Methylorubrum extorquens: one gene and its partner. The protein of the gene in region 1 interacts with the protein of each later gene in a pairwise test. Links are inferred from orthologs where the notes say so. Each region holds a gene or a part of one and is shown on either strand. Other genes may lie near its edges.

Region 1 (11,790 bases):
ATCGGGAGGGGTACAGAGGCCGAAGCCTCGTGGGTCGAACAGGACGAGGGCGCCGGCTGTCCGCAGGCGCTCGGCGAAGCCCGGCGCCGAGGATCGGGTGACGACGAGCCCCGGTAGGCGACCGAGGCCCATCACGGCGCCACCTGCGGCCACCGCCGCGCCGAGGCTGCGGCTCGGCTCCCACCAGGGTGGAAACAGGGCGGCAACCGGCCGGCCGGGCTCCGCCATCGGCGCTCCGAGCCATGCGGAGCCGATCAGGCTCGCCAGCAAGAGGGCCACGGGCGGCAGCCAGCTTCGAGCTGAGCCCGGTGTGGACGGCTGAGTCCGGATGCCTTCCACTGCCATCGACACGGCGCCACGGTACGACTTCGAACGATCAACAACTCAACATTGCTGACTAATGTTAAGTTGGGGTTACGCCGATGGCCGCGCACGCCCGACCGGGCGCAACTCTCTGCCCAATTTACAACTCTTCGCCCAATGATGGCCGGGTGGATGAGAACAGCTGGTCGAAGTGCGTCCCGGCGAAGGCCCATCACTCAAGGGAATTTTTCGGCGGCCCGTCCGTCCTGTCATGAGGGGCCCGGGGAGCCGGAACGCGCTTTCTTCGGTTGATCCCGGCTCGGCCGAAGCGGCATTCTTTCGGGGTACCTCAGGCGGGCGATACGGCGACCGAGGACGAAAGCGAATCGATGAGCAGCACCAACCTCGTTCCCTTCGCCGAAGCCGCCGTCTTCACGCTCGGCTGCGCCCTGATCGCGAGCCGCCGTTTCGAACCGCAGCGGCTCGGTGCGGTGCTCGGGCTCGCCACCATCACGCTGGCGGTTCTGCTGGTGGTCCTGGCGCTTCCCGACAGTCCGCAGGCGACGCTCGCCGACCCGGACGGCGTGCGCAATTTCCTGAACTGAGTTCGCTTCAGGCCGCGCCGGCCGGAAGGCTCAGGGTGACGGCAAGGCCCGGGGCATTGTCAGCGAGGTCGAGGCTTCCGCCGTGCAGCCGGGCGACGGCGGCGACGAGGCTGAGGCCCAGGCCGAAGCCGGGGCGAGTGCGGGCGGCGTCGAGGCGCACGAAGCGGTCGAGCACCCGATCGCGCTCGGCCTCCGGAATGCCGGGCCCGCGATCCGCGACGGTGAGCCGGATCATGCCGTCGGCGCGCCCAGCGGCGACCGTGATCGCCTGCGGATCGGATGGAGCGGACCGGGCGCCGTACTTGATGGCGTTGTCGAGGAGGTTGGCGATCGCCTGCCCCACCAGTTCACGGTTGCCGTCGAGGATCAGGTCCGGCTCGATATCGACGGTGAGGCTCAGCCCCCTGTCTTCGGCCAGCGGCTCGTAGAGTTCGGCCACCTCCTGCGCCACCGCCCCGGCATCGAAGCGGCTCACGCTTTCGGGCGCGTTGCCGGCCTCTAGGCGGGCGATGGTGAGGAGCGCGTTGAACACACGGATCAGCCCGTCGCTGTCCTCGATTACGCCTTCCATCGCCGCGCGCAGCGCCTCCGGCGTCTCGGCGGTGCGCAGGGCCTCGTCGGCGCGGTTGCGCAGGCGGGTCAGCGGCGTCTTGAGGTCGTGGGCGATGTTGTCGGAGACTTCCTTCATTCCGCGCATCAGCTCGCCGATGCGCTCCAGCATCAGGTTGAGATTCTGGGCGAGGCGATCCAGCTCGTCCCCGGCGCCGCCGACCCGCAGGCGGCCGTCGAGATCGCCCGCCATGATGGTGCGGGTCGTCTCGGTCATGTCGTCCACGCGCTTCAGCACGCGGCTCGCCACGAACCAGCCGCCGAGCACGCCGAGCAGCACGACGAGAGCCAGCGAGGAGCCGAAGGTGTTGCCGATCGCCGCGCGCAGGCGGTCGCGCTCCTCGGTGTCGCGGCCGACCACGAGCCGGAAGCCGCCGGCGAGGTTGAACACTCGCATGATCGCGCTGTGCCCGCTCGAGTCCGCCTCGGAGCCGCGCCCGTAATAGCTCTCGTACTGGCCGGGCCGTGCGAGGATATCGGCCGGCAGGCGGCTCACATTGCCGACGATGTGCTCGCCCGCGGGCGTGGTCACGAGGTAGAGCGAGGCGCCCGGCTCCCCCGCGCGCCGCTCCACCACGGCGATGAGCCGGCGCAGCCCCCCCGCCGTGTATTGCTCGGACAGCCCGTTGATCTCGGCATCGATGGTCGAGACGATCTGGTCGTCGAGGACCCGCCGCGCGTTCCAGGCGACGTAGCCGAGCCCGAGCGAGGCCAGCACCGCGAACAGAACGAGATAGGCGAGCGACAGCTTGAACGCCGTCGTGCGGAAGATCTTTCCGATCCGCGCGATGAGACCGTCCGGCGGCGATGCAGAAGGGCTCACGAGGCTTGCGGCTCGTCCGGCCGGATCACGTAGCCGGCCCCGCGCACCGTCTGGATCATCGGGTGCTCGAACCCGCGATCGATCTTCGCGCGCAGGCGCGAGACGTGGACGTCGATGACGTTGGTCTGCGGATCGAAATGGTAGTCCCAGACATGCTCCAGCAGCATCGTCCGGGTCACGACCTGCCCGGCATGGCGCATGAGGTACTCGAGCAGCCGGAACTCGCGCGGCTGCAGCACGATCTCGCGGCCCGCCCGCGTCACCCGGTGCGAGAGCCGGTCGAGTTCGAGGTCGCCGACCCGGTAGGCGGTGGCCTCGCTCTGACCGGTCGTGGCCGTGCGGCGGCGGGCCAACACCTCGGTGCGGGCCAGAAGCTCGGAGAAGGCATAGGGTTTCGGCAGATAGTCGTCGCCCCCGGCGCGCAGGCCCTTCACCCGGTCGTCCACTTGCCCCAAGGCCGAGAGGATAAGGACCGGCGTGGCGATGGCCTGCTCGCGCAAGGAGCGCACGAGCGAGAGCCCGTCGAGCTTGGGCAGCATGCGATCGACGATCAGCACGTCGTAATCGCCTTCGCGAGCGAGCGCGTAGCCGTCGAGGCCGTCGCCCGCATGGTCCACCGCGTGCCCGGCTTCCCGGAACGCTTTGACCAGATAGGCGGCGGCCTCGCGGTCGTCTTCGATGATGAGCAGGCGCATGACGCCCGTCAGATACGCCGCGCCACTCAGGAGCGCGAGGCGTTCACCGACAATTCCGGCTTATGGTTGAGGGTCTGGAACACGACGCAGTAGCGCTCGGTCAGCTTGAGGAGCTGGTCGAGCTTCTCCTGGGGGGCGTCAGTGTCGAGGTCGAACTTCAAGCGGATCGAGCGAAAGCCCACCGGCGCCTCCTTGTCGACACCGAGCGTGCCGCGAAAGTCGAGATCGCCCTCGGCGCTGACCGTGCCTGCCTTCAGCGGGATTGCCAGCGCGGTCGCCACCGCCTTCACCGTCACGCCCGCGCAGGCGACGAGCGCTTCGAGCAGCATGTCGCCGGAGCAGAGTTCGGCGCCCGAACCGCCGGTGGCGGGGTGCAGGCCGGCCACCGCCAGCGCGCGGCCGGTCTCGACCTTGCAGGCGATGCTGGTGTCGTCCAGCGAACCCTTCGCCTTGAGGGTGATGACGGCGGAATCCGGCGTCTCACGGTACTTGTTCTTGAGCGGGGCCTGGAGAGCGCGCAGGGCGTCGGCGTCCATGGATTTCCTCCGATTTTCTTGGTGGCGAGGATTTAGCGGCTTTCGCGCGCAAACGACACCTCGACAAGGGTCATCTCAGAACGAGCTGCCCCCGGCGAGTTCCGGCTTACGGGAGGCGTCGCGTGGGCGCAGGGAATGATCGAGGGCGGCGAGGATGTTGCGGGTCGCCGCCTCGCTCGGCGGCGCGGCCGGGTCGCGCGGCCGGCGCATCGGCAGGGCCACTGTGTCGTCGAGGCGGCCGGGGCGCGGGCGCATGACGATGGCGCGGTCGGCCAGCGCCACCGCCTCGGCGACGTCGTGGGTGACGATCAGCACCGTCGGCCGCACCTCCTCCCACAGGGCGAGGAGATGGCGGTGGAGATCCTTGCGGGTGAAGGCGTCGAGCGCCGAGAACGGCTCGTCGAGGAGCAGCACCCGCGGGTTGGCCACGAAGGCGCGGGCGATCGAGACGCGCTGCTGTTGCCCGCCCGATAATTCGCGTGGCCAGCGCCCGGCCTGCTCGGCGAGGCCGACCCGCTCCAGGGCGTGGGCGACGCGGTCCCGCCGCTCGCGCCTCGGCCGATGCTCGATGCCGAAGCCGACATTCTCGGCGACCGTCAGCCAGGGCAGCAGGCGCGGTTCCTGGAAGACGAGGCCGACGCCGGGATGGGGGCCGGTGATCGGCTCGCCGTCCAGCGCGATGCGGCCCGCACTCGGCCGGTCGAGCCCGGCGATGAGGCGCAGGAGCGTGGTTTTTCCGCAGCCCGAGCCGCCGATCAGCGCGACGATCTCGGCGTTCGGGACGTCGAGGTCGATGCCGTCGAGCGCGCGGGTGCCGTCGGCATAGGTCTTGGACAGGCTTTGGATGCTCAGCATGGCGGCCTCACAGCGTCTCGCGCGCCGTGTCCTGCCAGCGCACCAGCGGGCTGGTCAGGGCGACGAGCCCGGCATCGGCCGCCTTGCCGACGACGGCGAAGCTGATGATCGCGGCTAGGATCTGGTCGGGCTTGCTGAATTGCTGGCCGTCGAGCAGCAGGTAGCCGAGCCCCTCGGAGGCGCCCATCAGTTCGGCTGCCACCACGAACAGGAAGCCGAGGCCGAGCCCGGTGCGGAGCGCCGTTAGCGTCGCGGGCAGCACGGCGGGCAGGAGGATGCGCCGGGCGAGCGCGACACGCGAGAGGCGGAAAATGCGGCCGACCTCCACCAGCTTGCGATCGACCGAGGCGATGGCGCCTGCCACACCGATATAGACGGGAAAGAACACGCCCACCGAGATCAGGGCCACCTTCGGCGTCTCGAGAATGCCGAACCACAGGATGAACAGCGGCACCCAGGCGAGCGAAGGCACGGCGCGCAGGGCCTGGAGGCTTGGATCGACCAGCCAGCGCAGGGTCGGCAGCGTCGCGGTGAGCGCGCCCGCGAGGATGCCGGCGCCCGCCCCGAAGGCGAAGCCGAGGCCGACGCGGATCAGCGTCGCCTCGACATGGGTCCAGAGTTCGCCCGACGCCGCGAGCGTCCAGAGCGCGGCCGCGATCCGGCTCGGCGGCGGGAGCAAGCGCCCGGAAGCGAACCCTGCCGCGACCGCCGCCTCCCAGCCGAGCGCCAGGGCGAGCGGCAGCAGCAGGCCGAGCGCCAGCCGCGCACTGCCGCCGAGGATGGCGGAGCGACGCGCGGGCGCCGCCTTCGCTTCGGTGTCGTCGGAGATAACGGTGGTGACGCTCATGCGAGGGGGCCGCGCCGGATTTGCATAGTGTTCTCGACAAGTCCCTGCCGGATCGGCCGTTCAGCGCCGTGCATCGGTTGCCGCGCGCAGGGCAAGGCCCGCCAACACCGTTCCCATGAACCAGCGTTGCGCGAGGAGCCAGACGGGCCGCCCCTTCAGGAAGGCCGCGACGGACCCGGCCGACAGGACGATCACCGCGTTCACCGTGAGACTGACGGCGATCTGGACGAGGCCGAGGGCGAGGGACTGCGTCAGCACCCCGCCCGCCGCCGGATCGATGAATTGCGGCAGCAGCGATAGGTACATCACCGCGATCTTCGGGTTCAGCAGGTTCGTCAGAAAGCCCATGGCGAAGAGCCGCACCGTCCCGTCAGGCGGCAGCGGGCGGGTGTCGAAGGGCGAGCGGCCGCCGGGTCGCACGGCCTGCCATGCGAGGAAAAGGAGATAGACAGCACCCGCCAAGCGCAGGGCGTCGTAGGCGAAGGGCACCGCTACGAGGAGGGCGGTGATGCCGAAGGCCGCGCAGAGCAGGTAGACGAGGAAGCCCGCCGCGACGCCCGTCAGCGAGACCAGCCCGGCCGCCCGCCCCTGCACGACGGTGCGCGAGACGAGGTAGGCCATGTTCGGGCCGGGCGTCAGCACCATCCCGAGGCAGACCAGGGCAAAGGCGGCGAGGTGCGCAGCATCCGGCATCGGCAGGCTCAGCGCGCCGGAGCCGGGTTGAACTGCGGATCGATCAGGCCGTCCACCGCCGCCGCCACGTCGGTCGAGGCGGGGATGACGCCCGCCTGCTGCAAGGCAAGTCCGGCGGCACGAATGCTCTCGGCCTGGGCCGAACCGACGGCCGGCTGGCTGAGATCCGTGCGCTCGATCTGCTTGGCGATGACCGCCTCGGGCAGCTTGGTCGCCGAGACGAGCGCGCTCTTCAGGGCGTCCGGGTTGGCGAGCGCGTAGGCGCGGGCCTGCTCGTAGGCGGCGATGACGACGCGCACGAGATCTGGATGCGCCTTGGCGAAATCCTCGCGCACGTCGAGCACGCCCCAGGTGTTAGCGGCGGCGTCGCGGTGGAACAGCACGTCGCCGCTCTCGATCTCGGCGGCGGCCATCATCGGATCGAGCCCGGCCCAGGCATCGACGTCGCCGCGGTCGAGCGCCGTGCGGCCGTCGGCATGCTGGAGCAGGACGAGCTTGGCATCCTTCTCGGTGAGCCCGGCGCCCTGGAGCGCGCGGATCAGGAAGATGTGCGGATCGGTGCCGCGGGTGACGGCGATGCGCTTGCCCTTGAGGTCGGCGGGGCCTGCGATCCCGGTCTCCTTGCGGGTGACGAGCGCGGTCCATTCCGGCCGGGAATAGGCGTAGACGATCCTGACCGGGTTGCCGTTGATACGCGCCAGGAGTGCTGCCGCCCCGGCCGAGGAGCCGAAATCGATGGCGCCGCCGTTCAGGAATTCCAGCGCCTTGTTGGAGCCGAGCGACTGGACCCAGCGCACCTTGATGCCGCGGGCCTTCAACGCCTCCTCCAGGAACCCCTTCTCCTTCAGGACGAGGCTGACCGGATTATAGGTCGCCCAATCGAGCCGGATCTCGGAGACCTCGGCCGCCCGCAGGTTCGAACCCGTCGCGAACAGGCCGAACAATCCGGCGAATGCGGAGAGGACGGTGCGGCGTCGGATCATGCGGCTGTCTCCCGTGTCGGCCCGGCTTGTCACCCGGATCTCCGTAAGGGCTAGAACAGTCTCGTTCGTTTCGTCAAACGAAAATCCGCGAAACAGAACGGCTGAGTTGCACGCAACCGACCGATGCCGCCGCCGGCTTTACATGCTAACGGGACGGCCATGTTCGACCCCGTTCCCGTCCTGGAAAAGATCGTCGCCTCCCTCGACCGCGACGCCCGCGAACCGACCAAGCTGCGAGGGCTCCTTGTGCCGGAGTTGCGCAAGGTGATCGAGACCGGGCACGCGGAGGCCGAGCGGCTCCTGTTGAAGGAACGCGACGGCCTCGCCTGCGCGCAGCGTCTGAGCCGCCTCACCGACGCGGTGGTGCGGGCGATCTACGACGCCGTGGTCTGGCGCCTCTATCCCAACGACAACCCGTCCACCGGCGAGCACCTCGCGATCGTCGCCACCGGCGGCTACGGCCGAGGAACGATGGCGCCGGGCTCGGACATCGATCTGCTGTTCCTGCTGCCCTACAAGCAGACCGCGTGGTCCGAGAGCGTCGTGGAGGCGATGCTCTACGTGCTGTGGGACCTCAAGCTGAAGGTCGGCCACGCCACGCGCTCGGTGGAGGAGTGCCTGCGCGAGGGCCGCGCCGACATGACGATCCGCACCGCCTTGCTCGAATCCCGCTTCCTGTTCGGCTCGCGCTCGCTGTTCGAGGAGATGGTCACCCGCTTCGACACCGAACTGGTGATCGGCTCGGCCTCCGAGTTCGTGGACGCCAAACTCCGCGAGCGCGATGCCCGCGTCGCCAAGGCGGGCGCCTCGCGCTACCTCGTCGAGCCCAACGTCAAGGACGGCAAGGGCGGACTGCGCGACCTCAACACGCTCTTCTGGATCGCGAAATACACCTACCGCGTGCGTAACCAGGCCGAGCTGGTCCATGCCGGGCTGTTCACGCCGGACGAATACCGCCTGTTCGAGCGCTGCGAGGAGTTCCTGTGGCGGGTGCGCTGCCACATCCACTTCGTGACCGGGCGGCCGGAGGAGCGCCTCTCGTTCGGGCTGCAGCCCAAGATCGCCGAGCGGCTCGGCTTCGGCTCCCGCGGCGGCCTCTCGGGCGTCGAGCGCTTCATGAAGGCGTACTTCCTCATCGCCAAGGATGTCGGCGACCTCACCGCCATCGTCTGCGCCGAGCTGGAGGCGCGTCACGCCAAGCGCACGCCGGTGCTCGACCGCTGGATCGGCCGCTTCCGCGACCGCTTCCGAGCCACCTCGATCGAGGCGGAGGATTTCTGGATCGACAACGGCCGGGTCAATATCCGCGGCGAGGACACGTTCGAGCGCGATCCGGTCAACCTGATCCGTCTGTTCTGGCTCGCCGACCGCCACAACCTCCCGATCCATCCGGACGCGGCGCGCCTGGCCAACCGCTCGCTCAAGCTCATCACCCACGCGGTGCGCATCGACGCGGAAGCCAATCGGCTCTTCCTCGACATCCTCACCTCGAAGAACGCTCCGGAGACGATACTGCGTTCGATGAACGAGGCGGGCGTGCTCGGCCGGTTCATCCCGGAATTCGGGCGCATCGTCGCGATGATGCAGTTCAACATGTATCACCACTATACGGTGGACGAGCATCTGCTGCGCTCGCTCGGCGTGCTCGCGGCGATCGATTCCGGCCGGGTGCGCGACGAGCATCCGCTGGCCACACGCCTCATCGATACGATCCACAACCGCCGCGCCCTCTACGTCGCGATCCTGCTCCACGACATCGCCAAGGGGCGGCCGGAGGACCACTCGATTGCCGGCGCCGCCATCGCCCGCAAGCTCGGGCCGCGCTTCGGCCTGAGCCAGGCGGAGACCGCGACGGTCTCGTGGCTGGTCGAGCACCACCTGCTCATGTCGATGACGGCGCAGAGCCGCGACCTCTCCGACCGCAGGACGATCGAGAAGTTCGCAAGCGAGGTGCAGAGCCTGGAGCGGCTCAAGCTGCTGGCCATCCTCACCGTCGCCGACATCAAGGCGGTCGGCCCCGGCGTGTGGACGGCCTGGAAGGGCACGCTGCTGCGCACCCTCTACGACGAGACCGAGGTCGTCCTGTCCGGCGGCCATTCGGAGATCGCCCGCACCGACCGGGTGCGACTGATCCAGATGGCCCTGCGCGAGCAGCTCTCGGACTGGAACTCGGAGGTGTTCGACGCCTACGCCGGGCGCCACAACCAGGCCTACTGGCTCAAGGTGGACTCCACGCGCCACTTCAAGAACGCCCGCTTCCTGCGCACGGTCATGGAGGAGGGCCGCACCAGCGCCACGACCTACGAGACCGACCCGGTGCGCGGCGTGACCGAACTGACGGTCTATTCCCCCGACCATCCGCGGCTGCTCGCCATCATCACCGGCGCCTGCGCCACCATGGGCGGCAATATCGTCGATGCGCAGATCTTCACGACCACCGACGGCTTCGCCCTCGATTCGATCTTCATCTCCCGCGCCTTCGAACGGGACGAGGACGAGCTGCGCCGCGCCGGCCGCATCGCCACGGCGATCGAGCGAGCGCTGAAGGGCGAGATCAAGATCGCCGAACTCGTCGCCGACAAGCACCCGAAACAGCCGCCCAAGACCTTCCTCGTGCCGCCGGACGTGTCGATCGACAACGCCCTGTCGAGCCGCGAGACGGTGGTGGAGATCACCGGCCTCGACCGGCCGGGCCTGCTCTACGAGCTGACCACCGGGCTCAACCGCCTGAGCCTCAACATCACCTCGGCCCATGTGGCGACGTTCGGCGAGCGGGCGGTGGACGTGTTCTACGTGACCGACCTCACCGGCACCCGCGTGGTGCAGCCCGACCGCCTCGCGATGATCCGCGCCGCGGTGATGGAGGTGTTCGCCAGCGACGTCGCCGCGCTCCGCGCGGAAGGGCTCGACGCCCTCGTCGATTCACCGCCGCCGCGGGAACTCTGACCCGTCCGCCGCGCGGTGCGCTTGATTTCGGGGTTTGCCCGAATGATATCAGCCCCTTCCCGGAACACTTCGAGACCTGATCGATCGCACGATGATGGCTGACGACATGGAGAAGCAGGAGCGGCACGACGGCGCGGAGGCGGAGGCTTCGCCGCAATCCGGTGCCGCGCAGGCGGGCGCGGATTCGGAGGGGCTCGCCACTGCGATCGCCGAGCGCGACGAGTTCAAGGATCGCCTGCTGCGCACGCTGGCCGAGATGGAGAACCTGCGCCGCCGCACCGAGCGCGAGGTGGCGGATGCCCGCACCTACGCGGTGACGAACTTTGCCCGCGACATGCTCAACACCGCCGACAACATCCGCCGCGCGCTCGAAAGCGTTCCGGAGGAGGCGCGTGCGGGTGCCGAGGGCCCCTTCAAGGGTCTGATCGAGGGCATCGACCTCACCGAGCGGGATCTCGGCAAGACGCTGGAGCGCCACGGCGTGAAGGTGGTCGATCCCAAGGGACAGCGCTTCGACCCGAACCGCCATCAGGCGATGTTCGAGGTGCCCAACACCGAGGTTCCCAACGGCACCGTCGTCCAGGTGGTGCAGACCGGCTACGTCATCGGCGACCGCACCCTGCGCCCGGCCCTGGTCGGCGTCTCGAAGGGCGGCCCGAAGCCCGAGGCCAACAAGGACAAGCCCGCCGACGCGGCGTAACGCTTTTCCTTCAGTCGAAGAAAAAAGGCCGGCACCCCTGTGCCGGCCTTTTTCGTATGCGCTCTGGCTATTCCGCCGCCTGCCGCGTCGTCTCGCGAAACGGGTGAGCCGGGTAGGTGCCGATGATGCGCAGCTCCTTCGAGAAGTAGCGCAGCTCTTCGAGGGCCCGGCGCAGGCCGTCATCCTCGGGGTGGCCATCAACCTCGGCGTAGAACTGGGTCGCGGTGAACTGGCCCTCGACCATGTAGCTCTCGAGCTTCGACATGTTGACGCCGTTGGTCGCGAACCCGCCGAGCGCTTTGTAGAGCGCCGCCGGGATGTTGCGGACCCGGAAGATGAAGCTGGTCACCGTCGGGCCGTTGCCGGGCTCGCACTCGGCGGGGTCGGGCGAGAACACGACGAAGCGCGTGGTGTTGTGCGCCTCGTCCTCGACGTCGCGCTCCAGGATGTCGAGGCCGTAGACCTCGGCCGCCATAGCCGGCGCGAGCGCCGCGCGGCTGGGATCGCGCGCCTCCGCCACCTCGCGGGCCGCGCCCGCCGTGTCGCCGGCCACCACCGCCTTGAGGCCGAGCCGCCGGATGATCCGGCGGCACTGGCCGAGCGCGTGGATATGGCTGTGCACGCTCGTCAGCCGCTCCGCGCCGACGCCCGGCAGGGCCATGAGCTGGAAGTGGATCGGCAGGAAGTGCTCGGCGATGATGTGCAGCCGAGAGGTCGGGATCAGGTGGTGGATGTCGGCGACCCGGCCTGCGATCGAGTTCTCGATCGGGATCATCGCGAGGCTCGCCTTGCCCTCGTTCACCGCGGCGAAGGCGTCCTCGAAGGTGGCGCAGGGCAGAGCGGTCCAGCCGGGATAGGCCTGCGAGCAGATGATGTGCGAGTTGGCGCCGGGCTCGCCCTGGTAGGCAATGGTGCGGTCGGTCATCGGTGCTCTAGCGCGTTCAGTTCAGGCGGCGGATGGCGAGCAGCGTGCGGGCGCGCTCGAGGTCGGCGGGGGTGTCGACGCCGAGCGGCAGATCCTCGACGATCATCGCATCGATGCGCATGCCGGCCTCCAGCGCGCGCAACTGCTCCAGCTTCTCGCGCTTCTCCAGCTCGCCCTGCGGCAGGGCGACGAAGCGGGCGAGCGCCTTCCGGCGATAAGCGTAGAGGCCGATATGGTGGAACAGCGGCCCGTCGCCCCAAGGGGCGCGGG
Region 2 (11,806 bases), 1.8 Mb from region 1 along the record:
GGGCTCCAGCGGCGCCTTCACCGACGCCGCCACCCTCGAAGTGCAGCACGACCTCTTGCGCAACCTCTCAATCACGCTGGGCGGCGCCTACCTCTCGACCAACTACGACGGCGTGCGCATCCGCGAGCGGGGGTATTCCGCCACCGCCCGGCTCGACTACCGCTTCAACCGCTGGCTCGCGTTCCGCGGCAGCTACATCTACTCGACGCTGGCCAGCACCATCCCGCTCTCGACCTACGAGGCGCACACGGTGCTGCTCGGGGTGCGCGTGAACCCTTGAGGAGAGTGTTCCTCAGCGCGCCATCGAAAGCTGCGCGCCGGATTTCGAGAGCGCACCTTCGAGACCGCCGCCGGCCTGCCGCAGACGCGCGGTGACGGTGCCGCCCGGCTGGTAGAGGTAGACCTCTCCGTCGCGGAAATCCCAGGCCGAGACCTTGGCGAGATCCTTGTTGCCGCAGCCCGCGGCCGAGGCCTTGTAGAGGTCGAGCGAAGGCGTGCTCGACAGCGACACCTTGCAGCTTCCCGCCGCATCGGTGGCGTTCCACGCGCCCACCACGGAGGAGCGGCCGGTCGCGATAACAGGCGGCGGAGCGGGCGGGGGCGGCGGCTCGATCGCCTGCGAGGGCGCCGCGGCGACGCTCGGGGGCGGCGGCTCGCCCGGCGCGGCGGAGGTGCCCGGCGGGGGCGCAAGCGGCTCGCTCGTCACCGTGCCGGCGGGCAGTGCGGGCGTGGCGGGTTCGAGCGCCGCCTGCGGCCGCGGACGCTCGCGGGGCCCCTCGAAGCGATTGGAGGCGCAGGCGCTGACGCTCGCGGCCAGCGCGAGACAGGCGGCTTTCGACAGGAACCCACGCGTCATCAAAGACCCCTCACCCCAAACACGCAACGGTCGCGCTTGCCCTCAGGGCCAAATGCGCTTGCGGCAAGGCAGGCTGCACGCCGAACTCGGGAAAAGCCGTACACGCCCAGGTTTTTGCGGCGGTGTGGCGGCCCTGCCTCAGTCGATGAGCGCCGCCCGTCGGGGGCCGAAACGACGAGAGCCGCGCCGGGGTCTGGCGCGGCTCTCGAACATCATCTCGGCGGTTGTCCCGCGGCGAGGAAATCAGACCTCGCGCTCGACCATCATCTTCTTGATCTCGGCGATGGCCTTGGCCGGGTTGAGGTTCTTCGGGCAGGTGTTGGCGCAGTTCATGATCGTGTGGCAGCGGTAGAGCCGGAACGGGTCGTGCAGCCCGTCGAGGCGCTCACCGGTGTTCTCGTCTCGGCTGTCGATCAGCCAGCGATAGGCCTGGAGCAGGGCGGCCGGACCGAGGAACTTGTCGCCGTTCCACCAGTAGCTCGGGCAGCTCGTGGTGCAGCAGGCGCACAGGATGCACTCGTAGAGGCCGTCGAGCCGGGCGCGATCCTCGGGCGTCTGCTTCCACTCCTTCTCGGGCGCGGGCGTCTCGGTCTGGAGCCACGGCTCGATCGACGCGTGCTGGGCGTAGAAGTTGGTGAGATCCGGCACGAGGTCCTTCAGGACCGGCATGTGCGGCAGCGGGTAGATCTTCACCGCCCCGTCCTTGTCCTTGCGGGTCAGGAACGGCAGGGCGTTGTCGGGGCTCTTGCACTCGTCGATGCCCATGGTGCAGGCGAGCGCGTTCTGGCCCTCGATGTTCATGGCGCAGGAGCCGCAGATGCCCTCGCGGCAGGAACGGCGGAAGACCAGCGTCGGATCGACCTTGTTCTTGATCCAGAGCAGGGCGTCGAGGACCATCGGCCCGCAATCATCGCGATCGACCTTGTAGGTGTCGATGCGCGGGTTCTTCCCGTCATCCGGGTTCCAGCGGTAGATCCGGAATGTCTGGAGGTTCTTGGCGCCGTCCGGCGCCGGCCAGGTCCGGCCTTCGGTGACCTGGGAGTTCTTGGGAAGATTGAACTGGGCCATGTCCTGTGCCTTGTCCCTGTGCCTTTGGGTGCGGCGGCCTTGCGGCGCGCTCCGAGTTTCGAAGATCCTATTGCCGGTCGAGCCAGCCGGTCATGAACCGCTCGGCCTCCGCCTTCGGAGGCTGCTTCGCGGCCGGGCCGGACAGGCGGAACTTCACGAATCGGCCGCGCAGACCGGTGAGGCAGAGTAGGCTCTCGGTGGGGCCGAGGGCCGGGTGATCGATGGTGAAGGCGCGGCAGGTGAACTTGGCGCCCGCCTCTCCCAGCAGGCGCACCGCGCCGCGATCCTCGCTGCCGCGGTAGATGCCCTGCGCCACCGCCGTCCTGACGTCGCCGGCCGCCTGCGCGAGCTGCCCGGTGACGGCAGGGGAAGACGGCCCGTCGGGGATGTTCGCCACACCGGCATCGTAGACGTAGACGTCCGCCTTCCAGCGCCCGTTCGTGTAGACGACGGAGTAGCCGAGACCCGGCGCGCGGGCCTCGTAATCCGTGCGGGGGCCGCGACTGAAGCCGGCGACTTCGGCCGGGAAGTCGAAGTCCGGTCCCCGCGCCGTTGCCGACACGATCAGCAGCAACCCCACCGCGGCGGACAGGACGGCCTGCACGAGGCGACGGGAGGCCGGGATCATCGCCCCCGCCGCTTCCCGTTCGACCGACTGCGCCGCGGGCTGCATCAGTACACCCGCGCCTTCGGCTCGATGTACTGGATGTCGTTCGACATCGTGTAGGTGTGGACCGGGCGGTAATCGATCTCGACGCCGTGCTTGGATTGGTCGAGCCACGCGAGCGTGTGCTTCATCCACTCCTTGTCGTCGCGATCGGGGAAGTCTTCGCGGGCATGCGCGCCGCGGCTTTCCTTGCGGTTGACCGCCGATTCCATGGTCACGACCGCCTGACCGATCAGGTTGTCGAACTCCAGGGTCTCGAGCAGATCGGTGTTCCACACCAGCGAACGGTCGGTGATCGCGATGTCGGCGACACCGCGCCAGACGTCGTGGATCAGGCCCTTGCCCTCCTCCAGCACCTCGCCGGTACGGAAGACGGCGCAGTTGTTCTGCATCGTCCGCTGCATCCGGTCGCGCAACTGCGCGGTCGGGGTGCCGCCGTCGGCGTAGCGGAAGCGGTCGAGGCGTGAGAGCGCCTTGTCGGCCGAGCCCTTCGGCAGTTCCGGCTGACGGGCGTCGGGCTCGACGATGTCGGCGCAGCGCAGACCCGCGGCCCGCCCGAACACCACGAGGTCGATCAGCGAGTTCGAGCCGAGGCGGTTGGCGCCGTGCACCGAGACGCAGGCCGCCTCGCCCAGCGCCATCAGGCCCGGCACCACCGTGTCGGGGTTGCCGTTCTTCAGGGTCAGCACCTCGCCGTGGAAGTTCGTCGGGATGCCGCCCATGTTGTAGTGGACCGTCGGCAGGACCGGGATCGGCTCCTTGGTCACGTCCACGCCCGCGAAGATCTTCGCGCTCTCCGAAATGCCGGGCAGGCGCTCGTGCAGGATCTTCGGGTCGAGGTGGTCGAGGTGCAGGAAGATGTGGTCGCCTTCCTTGCCGACGCCGCGGCCGTCGCGGATCTCCATCGTCATCGAGCGCGAGACCACGTCGCGGGAGGCGAGGTCCTTGGCCGAGGGGGCGTAGCGCTCCATGAAGCGCTCGCCCTCGGAGTTGGTGAGGTAGCCGCCCTCGCCGCGCGCCCCTTCCGTAATGAGGCAGCCGGCGCCGTAGATGCCGGTGGGGTGGAACTGCACGAACTCCATGTCCTGCAGTGGCAGGCCGGCGCGCAGCACCATGGCGTTGCCGTCACCGGTGCAGGTGTGGGCCGAGGTCGCCGAGAAGTAGGCGCGGCCGTAGCCGCCGGTGGCGAGGATGGTCTGCTGGGCGCGGAAGCGGTGGATCTCGCCGGTGGCCTGATCGATCGCCATCACGCCGCGGCAGCGGCCGTCCTCGTCCATGATCAGGTCGAGGGCGAAGTACTCGATGAAGAACTGGGTCTTGTTCTTCACCGCCTGCCCGTAGAGCGTGTGGAGCATGGCGTGGCCGGTGCGGTCGGCCGCGGCGCAGGTGCGTTGGGCGGTGCCCTTGCCGTAATCGGTGGTCATGCCGCCGAACGGCCGCTGGTAGATTTTTCCTTCGTCGGTCCGCGAGAACGGGACGCCCCAGTGCTCCAGCTCATACACCGCGGCCGGCGCGTTGCGGACGAGGTACTCGATCGCGTCCTGGTCGCCGAGCCAGTCCGAGCCTTTGACGGTGTCGTACATGTGCCAGCGCCAGTCGTCCGGGCCCATATTGCCGAGCGAGGCGGAGATGCCGCCCTGCGCTGCCACGGTGTGCGAGCGCGTCGGGAACACCTTGGTGATGCAGGCGGTGCGCAGGCCGGCCTGGGAGCAGCCGACCGTGGCGCGCAGGCCCGCGCCGCCGGCGCCGACGATCACCACGTCGAAGGTATGGTCGATGATGGCGTAGGCGGGGGCGCCGCCGTTGGTTCCGTTGGAGGCCATGGCGTGAATCCTTGGTTCCGGGACGACGATCAGGCGAGGCCGCCCAGGCTCACGCGGAGGATCGCGTAGAGGCAGGCGGCGGCCACCGCGACCGCGTAGAAGGTGTTGGCGATGAGCGCCGCGAACTTGAGGCCGTGGCTGTGCACGTAGTCCTCGATGACCGTCTGCATGCCCAGACGCATGTGGATCGTCACCGACACCACGGCCAGGATCAGGATGATCGCAACGAGCGGGTGCGACACCAGCGCGACGGCCTGCGGGTAGGTCCGCCCGGCCATCAGCGCGATGATGACGACGAAGGCGAGCATCAGGAGCGCGTTCGAGGCGCCGGTCAGGCGCTGCAGCCAGAAATGGCCGGCGCCGTGGCCCGATGCGCCCAGCCCCTTCACTCGGGCGCGGGGCGTGCGCATGGAGAGCGCGGTGTTCTGGCGGTTGTCGACCTGGGACATGGGCAAGCCTCAGCGAACGAGCAGGGCGACCGCCCAGATCACGACGGTCAGGATGACGGAGCCGATCAGCGTGGCGCGGGCGAGCGCCAGGCGGCGGTCACGGTCGAAGCCGTAGCCGGCATCCCAGATGAAGTGGCGGAGGCCGCCGAGCATGTGGTGCAGCAGCACCCAGGTATAGGCGAACAGGATGGCGCGCCCGGCCCACGAGCCGAAGAACCACGCCACCGTGTCGTAGGCGCGCGGACCGGAGGCGAGCGCCACCAGCCAGACCGCAACGAGGAAGGTGCCGCCGTAGAGCGCCGTGCCGGTGATGCGGTGGAACACCGACATCGCCATGGTCCAGGTCCAGCGGTAGATCTGGAGATGGGGCGAGAGCGGCTGGGCGACCGTAGGTCTGACGGTAGGGTTCATCGCGGCTCACGATCCTCGCGTCGAAGACTGGATAAATTCCAGGGAAGGGTTAGGGCGGCCGGCTCCGGCCGGCAATGCCGGTGCTGCGGTGCAGCATTGGTCAAGCTGACGATCGCGCGGATCTGTCTCACGCCAGTCTCCCGGTCAGCCTGAACCAGAAATAGGCGAGCGGGGTCGCGATCAGCAGCGAGGCGATGCCCGTGGCGAGGGTGAGTTTGGTCGCATCGGCCAGAGACAGGCGGCCGAGATCCATCGTCATGATGATCGGCGGCGCCTGATAGGGCAGGAACAGCGTCGAGTAGCCGACCACCTGCACCATCAGCACGCTCATCAGGTCGAAGCCGCTGGCCCGCGAAAACTCCTCCGCCAGTGCCGTGTAGAGGGCGGGCGCGCCGTTGGCGGTGGCGGTGAACAGGAAGCCGATCGACAGGCCGGTCAGGGTGGCGAAGTTCTTGGCGGGCGCGCCCGGCTCCAGCGGCGCGACCGAGAGCAGCGCGTGGCCGAGATCGGCCCCGAGCCCGGTCTCGTTGACCACCGCCGTCAGCCCGAACAGGGCGGCGACGTAGAAGCAGGTCCGCAGCGGGATCTCGCCGAAGCTCTGGGACGACAGGACGCCGACGCGCGGCAGCAGGCAGATCACCGCGGCCGCGAGCCCGATCCAGGCCGGCGGGATGCCGTGCCAGCCGTCGCTCAACCAAAGCGCCAGCATCACCGAGAGGATCACCGAGAGGCGCCGCTCCGCAGCCGATAACGGGGGCAGCGGCGGCAGTTCGGGCCGCGTCTCGTCGAGGCGATCGGGAAAGATCAGGATCGTGCAGGCGACGAGCAGCGCGCCCTTGACGAGGCCGAGAACCGGAGCGTGCAGAAACAGGTACGGCAGATAGCTCAGATGGATGTCGAACAGCGTCTCGGCGGTGCCGGCCATGACGAGGTTCGGCACGTTGGCCGGCAGGATCGCCGCCGAGAGCATCGGCGTGGCGACACCGAAGGCGAGCAGCGCTCCCGTCCGGCCCGGGCGCCCGGCCTCCAGCCCGAAGGCGTCGCACAGGGCGATGACCACCGGCACCATCAGGGCGATGCGCCCGAGATTGGACGGCATGACGAAGGCCAGTGCGAAGGAGAAGGCGACGAGGCCCGCGACGAATCCCGGATAGGAAGCCGGCAGCCGCGCCGCCAGCATCCGCGCGAGGCGGTCGCCCAGCCCGGTGCGGTTCATGGCGAGCCCGACCACCATGCCGCTCGTCACCAGCCAGAAGGCGGCGGAGGCAAAGCCCGAAAACACCGTCTGCGCCGGGGCGAGCTTGAGCAGCATCGCCAGCGCGAAGAACATCAGCGCGGTGACGATCTCGGCCACGAGCCCGGTCGCCCACAGCCCCATGCACAGCACGAGCAGGTCCCCGGCCGCGACGACCGTGCCTTGTGCTCCGAAAATGCTGGCGGTTGCCGCGCTCATGGGCGCGCTTCAAACGCGAATTGGAAGCGTTCGCAATTCGGCTTTCGTGGTGGGTGCCTTCGCCGCTCGCGAAGGCGGGTGCCAGTCTCACGCTCTCGTGATAGGCTTCATCACCCTTCCTCGCTCCATCCCACGCGAATGCGGGCCTGAGAGCGCCTTGTCGAATTCATCCTGTGATGCGCTTCGATCTCGTCGATCTGAACCTGTTCCGCCACGTCGTCGAGGCCGGTTCGATCACCCATGGGGCCGAGCGGGCGAACCTCGCGCTTGCTGCCGCCTCGGCGCGGGTGCGGGCGATGGAGGCGTCGCTCGGCGCGGCTCTCCTCCTGCGCGGGCGCCAGGGCGTGACGGTGACGCCCGCCGGCCGCACCCTGCTGGCGCATGCCCGCGAGATCATGGGCCAGATCGAGCGGCTGCAAGGCGATCTCTCCGTGTTCGCGGGCGGCGCGGTCGGCCAGATCCGGGTTTTGTCGAACACCAATGCGCTCACCGAATTCCTGCCCGAGGCGCTTTCCGCCTACCTCGCCCTGCACACCCGCGTCAGCGTCGATATCGAGGAGCGGACATCCGACGAGATCGTCGGCATGGTCGCCGACGGGGCGGCCGATCTCGGCATCGTCGCGGGCACCGTCGATACCGGCACGCTCCAGACCTTCCCCTTCCGCCACGACCGCTTCGTGGTGGTGGTCGCCGCCGGCCACCCGCTCGCGGGCCGCGACAGCCTCGGTTTCGCGGAGGTGCTGGAGCACGACCTCGTCGGCCTCGACCGGCCGAGCGCGCTGACCCGTTTCCTCGCGGCCAAGGCCGCCCGCATCGGCCGGCCGATGCGGCTGCGGGTGCAGTTGCGCAGCTTCGATGCGGTCTGCCGCCTCGTGGAATGCGGCGTCGGCCTCGGCATCGTGCCGGAGACCACGGCGCGGCGGGCCAAGCGCACCATGGGCATCGCGCCCGTCCCGCTGGAGGATCCCTGGGCGGCGCGCGACCTCAAGCTCTGCCTGCGGGATCTCGCAGGCCTGCCGCCCTTCGCGCAGGATTTCGTGGCGCATCTGCGTGCCGCCGAGGCGTGAGGCGCCGTCGGATCAGGTGCCGGCGAGCGTGTCGACCAAGAGCTTCACATTCAGCACCACGATGATGCCGGCGATGACCCAGGACAGCCCGTTCAGCCAGCCGGGGATTACGAGAGGGCCCATCAGCCGCCGGTCGGAGACGAAGCGCACCAGCGGGATCACCGCGAACGGCAGTTGCATCGACAGCACCACTTGGCTCAGCACGAGGAGCCGGGCCGTGCCCTGCTCGCCGTAGAGCGCGGTGACGACCACGACGGGAACGATGGCGATGCCACGCGTCACCAGCCGCCGGGCGAAGGGCGGCAGGCGCAGCCGCAGGAAGCCTTCCATCACGATCTGGCCGGCGAGCGTGGCCGTCACCGTCGAGTTGAGGCCGGACGCCAGCAGCGCCACGGCGAACAGCGTCGAGGCGAGGCCGACGCCGAGGAGCGGCGAGAGCAGCTCGTAGGCCTGCTCGATCTCCTCGACATCGGTGCGCCCGCCCGCATGGAACACGGAGGCGGCCATGATCAGGATCGCGGCGTTGACGAACAAAGCGAGCATCAGCGCCACCGTCGAATCGGTGACGGCGAAGCGCAGGGCCTCGCGCCGGCCTTCATCGGTGCGGGGATAGGCGCGCGTCTGCACGATCGAGGAATGGAGGTAGAGGTTGTGCGGCATCACGGTCGCGCCGATGATGCCGATGGCGATGTAGAGCGCGGCTGGGTTGGTCACGATCTCCCGCGAGGGCACGAAGCCGCCGAGCACCGCCTGGATCGGCGGCGCGGCCATCGCGATCTGCAGGCCGAAGCAGACGAAGATGATTGTCAGGAGGCCGATCACGAAGGCCTCCAGCGCTCGAAAGCCCCGGCGCAGCAGCAGCAGCACCACGAACACGTCGAGGGCCGTGATGATCGCGCCCAGCGTCAGCGGGATGCCGAACAGGAGCTTGAGGGCGATGGCCGTGCCGATCACCTCGGCGAGGTCGCAGGCGATGATCGCCGCCTCGCAGATCAGCCACAGGGCGATGGAGACGGGCCGGGAGGTCCGCTCGCGGCAGGCCTGGGCGAGGTCGAGGCCGGTGGCGATGCCGAGCCGCGCGGCCAGCGCCTGCAGCACGATCGCCATCAGGTTCGAGAGCAGGATGACGGAGAGCAGCGTGTAGCCGAACTGGGCGCCGCCGGCGATGTCGGTGGCCCAGTTGCCCGGGTCCATGTAGCCGACCGAGATCATGTAGCCCGGCCCGATGAAGGCGAAGAGACGCCAGAGCCAGGAGCCGCCCGCCCGCACCGGCACGCTGCCGTTGAGCGCGCCGAGGCTCGGTTCCGCAGGGGCTTGCCCGGGCGGTGCCGGCCGAACCTGATCCATCACCGCTTCCATTCGCATCGGGGGCCTGTGTCCCCTGCCCCTCGCTCCGACGGAGCGGGCCGGCAGGAGAGCCGTGCGCGCCATCAGTGTCCGCACGCACGGCATAGCCTTATAGCCTCAGCTATAAAGCTGTGCCGAAGCTGAGATCAAGGGCCTTCCAGCCGGGTTCCCGGCCGTGGGGCGCATAGGTTAAACACGTCGGCACGGTACCTACGAGACACCGGGCGGATCGATCGCGCTTGCCGTCGCATCTGCCGCGGCGCGATCCGTGCGCCGGGTGTTTCGCGAAGCCGTTTGACGACCCTACGAGGCGTGCGCCAATCAGGCCGCGCCCGAAATGGAGGAGCCCGCCGCCTCATGCAGGACGCATCGCGAGATATGGGGCGAGAGATGGGGCAGAAGCCGGCACCCGAGGCGCACCCGGCGGGGGCGGATGCGCCGCTCGTCGATGCGGAGGTCCATGTCGAGAGCTTCCGTCAGGCCCGCGAGGCGCGCCGTCTCGAACTCGTCGAGGATTACGTCGAGCTGATCGCCGACCTGATCGGCGATGGCGGCGAGGCCCGGCAGGTCGATATCGCCGCCCGCCTCGGCGTGGCCCAGCCGACGGTCGCCAAGATGCTCAAGCGGCTCGCCGAGGACGGCCTCGTGCAGCAGCGACCCTATCGCGGCGTGTTCCTTACCCCGGCGGGGCAGGCTTTGGCCGAGCAGTCGCGGGAACGCCACCGCATCGTCGAGCGCTTCCTGCGCGCCGTGGGCGTCAGTGCCGAGACGGCGCGGCGCGACGCGGAGGGGATCGAGCACCATGTCAGCGCCGAGACGCTGGAAGCGTTCCGCCGCTTCGCCGACGCGAAGCTGTAAGCTTCGATCCTGACCGCGCCGCGCGCGTCCCACCCTCCCTCTCGACGTGCTTCCGAGGACCCGATCCGATGGACCAGACCCAGCAACTGACGGCGCTCGCCGCTGTCAGCGCCCGGCACGACGCGGCGGTAACGAACCTCGCCGAAGGGCTCGCCGAACTCGGCGCCAAGCAGGTGGCCCACCAGATGGCGGTGGGCTTCCTGGCCAGCGTGCTGCGTTCGATCGATTCCGATCACTACGACGAGCGCCTCGAAGGCTACCTCGCCATGCTGCGCGACGTGCTGTTCCGCGACGATCCGGATGCGGTGCTCGCAACGACCGTTCTGGAGACGATCGAGCGCTCCTTACGTCCCGCGCAGGATCAGGAAGAGACCTGAGGTCGCCGCCCCGCAGCCTGTGAACGTGAACATTGCCCCGCGTCGCGCCTTGGTCGCTGCCGCAGGGCATGGCACCATGCCCGCATGGCTGACCGGAACGACCATCCCTACTCCATCGATGTGAGGCCCTGCTGGCGGCGTCCGGGCCGCTTCGTCTGCTCCATCGTCGAGAGGGGGGAGCCACGGCGCTACGCCGCCCAGAGCTACGCGACCTTCGACGAGGCCCGCCGCGCCGCTCAGACACGGCTTCGCCAACTCGTCTTCGAATGGCAGCTCGTCGGCTCCTGACCGGCTCTCCTCGGAAGGTGGGCCGTGGGCATTGCCGCCCTCCGCTTCGGCGCTACTCGGCGTCGGCGGTCTGCGCGTACTGAACCAGGGCGGCCATCTGCGCCGGCGCCCGAAACACCCGTCCGTCGCTGGTCTCCACGTAGACCTCCGAGGCGCCCATGCTCGCAAAGGTCATGGCCCGCTCGGCGGCCCTCGCCCCGAGGGCGTGCGGTTCCATGGAAGGACCCGAAGGGGCGGTCCAGTGAACGGTATAGCGCATGACGTTCTCCTGTTCGGTGCACGAAGATAGGGCCGCCGCTCCTGGATCGCGAGCCGTCCCGAAGTCGAACGTGTCGCGGACCGGAGGCTTCGCGAGGCCTCTTCGGCGATCGTGATGTCGGGGGCATCACCGCTGCCCGGCGAGCGGTATATCGAGTCCGGCCGATCAAATCTGCACCATAGTGCCGAAGAGATGGTTCCTTGAGGCTTGCTGCGCGTTCTCCGGCTTGAAGCGCTTCGCGCTGCGAACGGGAGAACGTCATGAGGAAGCCGGAGAAGCCGGGTGCAGACGCCGACAAGACGCACAAGGGCGGCGCACTCGGAAACATCGACGAGCAGACGGGTCACCCCGGCAAAGGCACGTCCGGGGCGACGCTCAAGCCCGAGGACAACCCCGATCCCTCGAAGGATTTCAAGCCGGAGACACCGGACGACCGGAAGTCGAAACGCTGATTGCGGAACGCACGCCTGCGGGTCTAGCGCGGTGTCGATGTCCGCAACGGCTCACGCATAGCGCGGGAAGCAAGTCATTTGTGCTCGGTTCTCTTTGAACCCTCAAGGCGGATAGCCGAAGTGAGGGCGTGAAATGCTGTGATCGCACGATTTGTGCCGGACGTTCTCTCCGTATCCTCGCTCGACGTTTCCTGATGGGATCGATGCTGTGCCACAATAGGAACGGGTTAAACGGCTTTTATCTTGAAGGCTGCCATCCCGACCCTGCCATCGGAAGACATTACTTGCAAAGCAACGGTCTTGGTGGAGGGTAAGGGCGGGCCCACGCCACTCCAAGATGGCCAAGTGAGCAAGGGATTCCGACAAATGAGGGCCGGCATCTCGCCGACCCTCCCAAGCTCATCTCGCCGTGAATCGGTCAGCGACCGCCC

The links.
Region 2: the proteins of grpE (region 1) and J2W78_RS10985 interact in binary tests that used the Escherichia coli proteins (3 or more experiments, as listed by UniProt). The link is inferred for Methylorubrum extorquens from one-to-one orthologs.

What each region holds. Positions count from the first base shown.
Region 1 is NZ_JALJXF010000001.1:569,764-581,553, reverse strand. What follows is about bases 8,811-11,790. They hold grpE (nucleotide exchange factor GrpE), read left to right. Parts: upstream 8,811-9,986; coding sequence 9,987-10,595; downstream 10,596-11,790. Other genes in these bases: J2W78_RS02805 (3-deoxy-manno-octulosonate cytidylyltransferase), read right to left, coding at 11,537-11,790; J2W78_RS02810 (prephenate dehydratase), read right to left, coding at 10,663-11,520; J2W78_RS02820 ([protein-PII] uridylyltransferase), read left to right, coding at 8,811-9,895. Outside these bases: J2W78_RS02865 (hypothetical protein), read right to left, coding at 1-279; J2W78_RS02860 (hypothetical protein), read left to right, coding at 693-908; J2W78_RS02855 (sensor histidine kinase), read right to left, coding at 916-2,340; J2W78_RS02850 (response regulator transcription factor), read right to left, coding at 2,337-3,035; J2W78_RS02845 (OsmC family protein), read right to left, coding at 3,062-3,571; J2W78_RS02840 (ABC transporter ATP-binding protein), read right to left, coding at 3,647-4,426; J2W78_RS02835 (ABC transporter permease), read right to left, coding at 4,434-5,273; J2W78_RS02830 (LysE family translocator), read right to left, coding at 5,334-5,966; J2W78_RS02825 (aliphatic sulfonate ABC transporter substrate-binding protein), read right to left, coding at 5,975-6,949; more of J2W78_RS02820, read left to right, coding at 7,109-8,810. UniProt on the Escherichia coli protein: Participates actively in the response to hyperosmotic and heat shock by preventing the aggregation of stress-denatured proteins, in association with DnaK and GrpE. It is the nucleotide exchange factor for DnaK and may function as a thermosensor.
Region 2 is NZ_JALJXF010000001.1:2,348,666-2,360,471, forward strand. Bases 6,975-9,970 are described here. They hold J2W78_RS10985 (Nramp family divalent metal transporter), read right to left. Parts: upstream 9,142-9,970; coding sequence 7,807-9,141; downstream 6,975-7,806. Other genes in these bases: J2W78_RS10980 (LysR family transcriptional regulator), read left to right, coding at 6,975-7,794; mntR (manganese-binding transcriptional regulator MntR), read left to right, coding at 9,532-9,970. Also shown: J2W78_RS10940 (outer membrane beta-barrel protein), read left to right, coding at 1-280; J2W78_RS10945 (AprI/Inh family metalloprotease inhibitor), read right to left, coding at 293-856; J2W78_RS10950 (succinate dehydrogenase iron-sulfur subunit), read right to left, coding at 1,100-1,924; J2W78_RS10955 (hypothetical protein), read right to left, coding at 1,992-2,552; sdhA (succinate dehydrogenase flavoprotein subunit), read right to left, coding at 2,597-4,414; sdhD (succinate dehydrogenase, hydrophobic membrane anchor protein), read right to left, coding at 4,444-4,863; sdhC (succinate dehydrogenase, cytochrome b556 subunit), read right to left, coding at 4,873-5,274; J2W78_RS10975 (SLC13 family permease), read right to left, coding at 5,402-6,727; more of J2W78_RS10980, read left to right, coding at 6,904-6,974; more of mntR, read left to right, coding at 9,971-9,999; J2W78_RS10995 (hypothetical protein), read left to right, coding at 10,068-10,376; J2W78_RS11000 (hypothetical protein), read left to right, coding at 10,461-10,664; J2W78_RS11005 (hypothetical protein), read right to left, coding at 10,717-10,923; J2W78_RS11010 (hypothetical protein), read left to right, coding at 11,184-11,375; J2W78_RS11015 (hypothetical protein), read right to left, coding at 11,794-11,806. UniProt on the Escherichia coli protein: H(+)-stimulated, divalent metal cation uptake system. Involved in manganese and iron uptake. Can also transport cadmium, cobalt, zinc and to a lesser extent nickel and copper. Involved in response to reactive oxygen.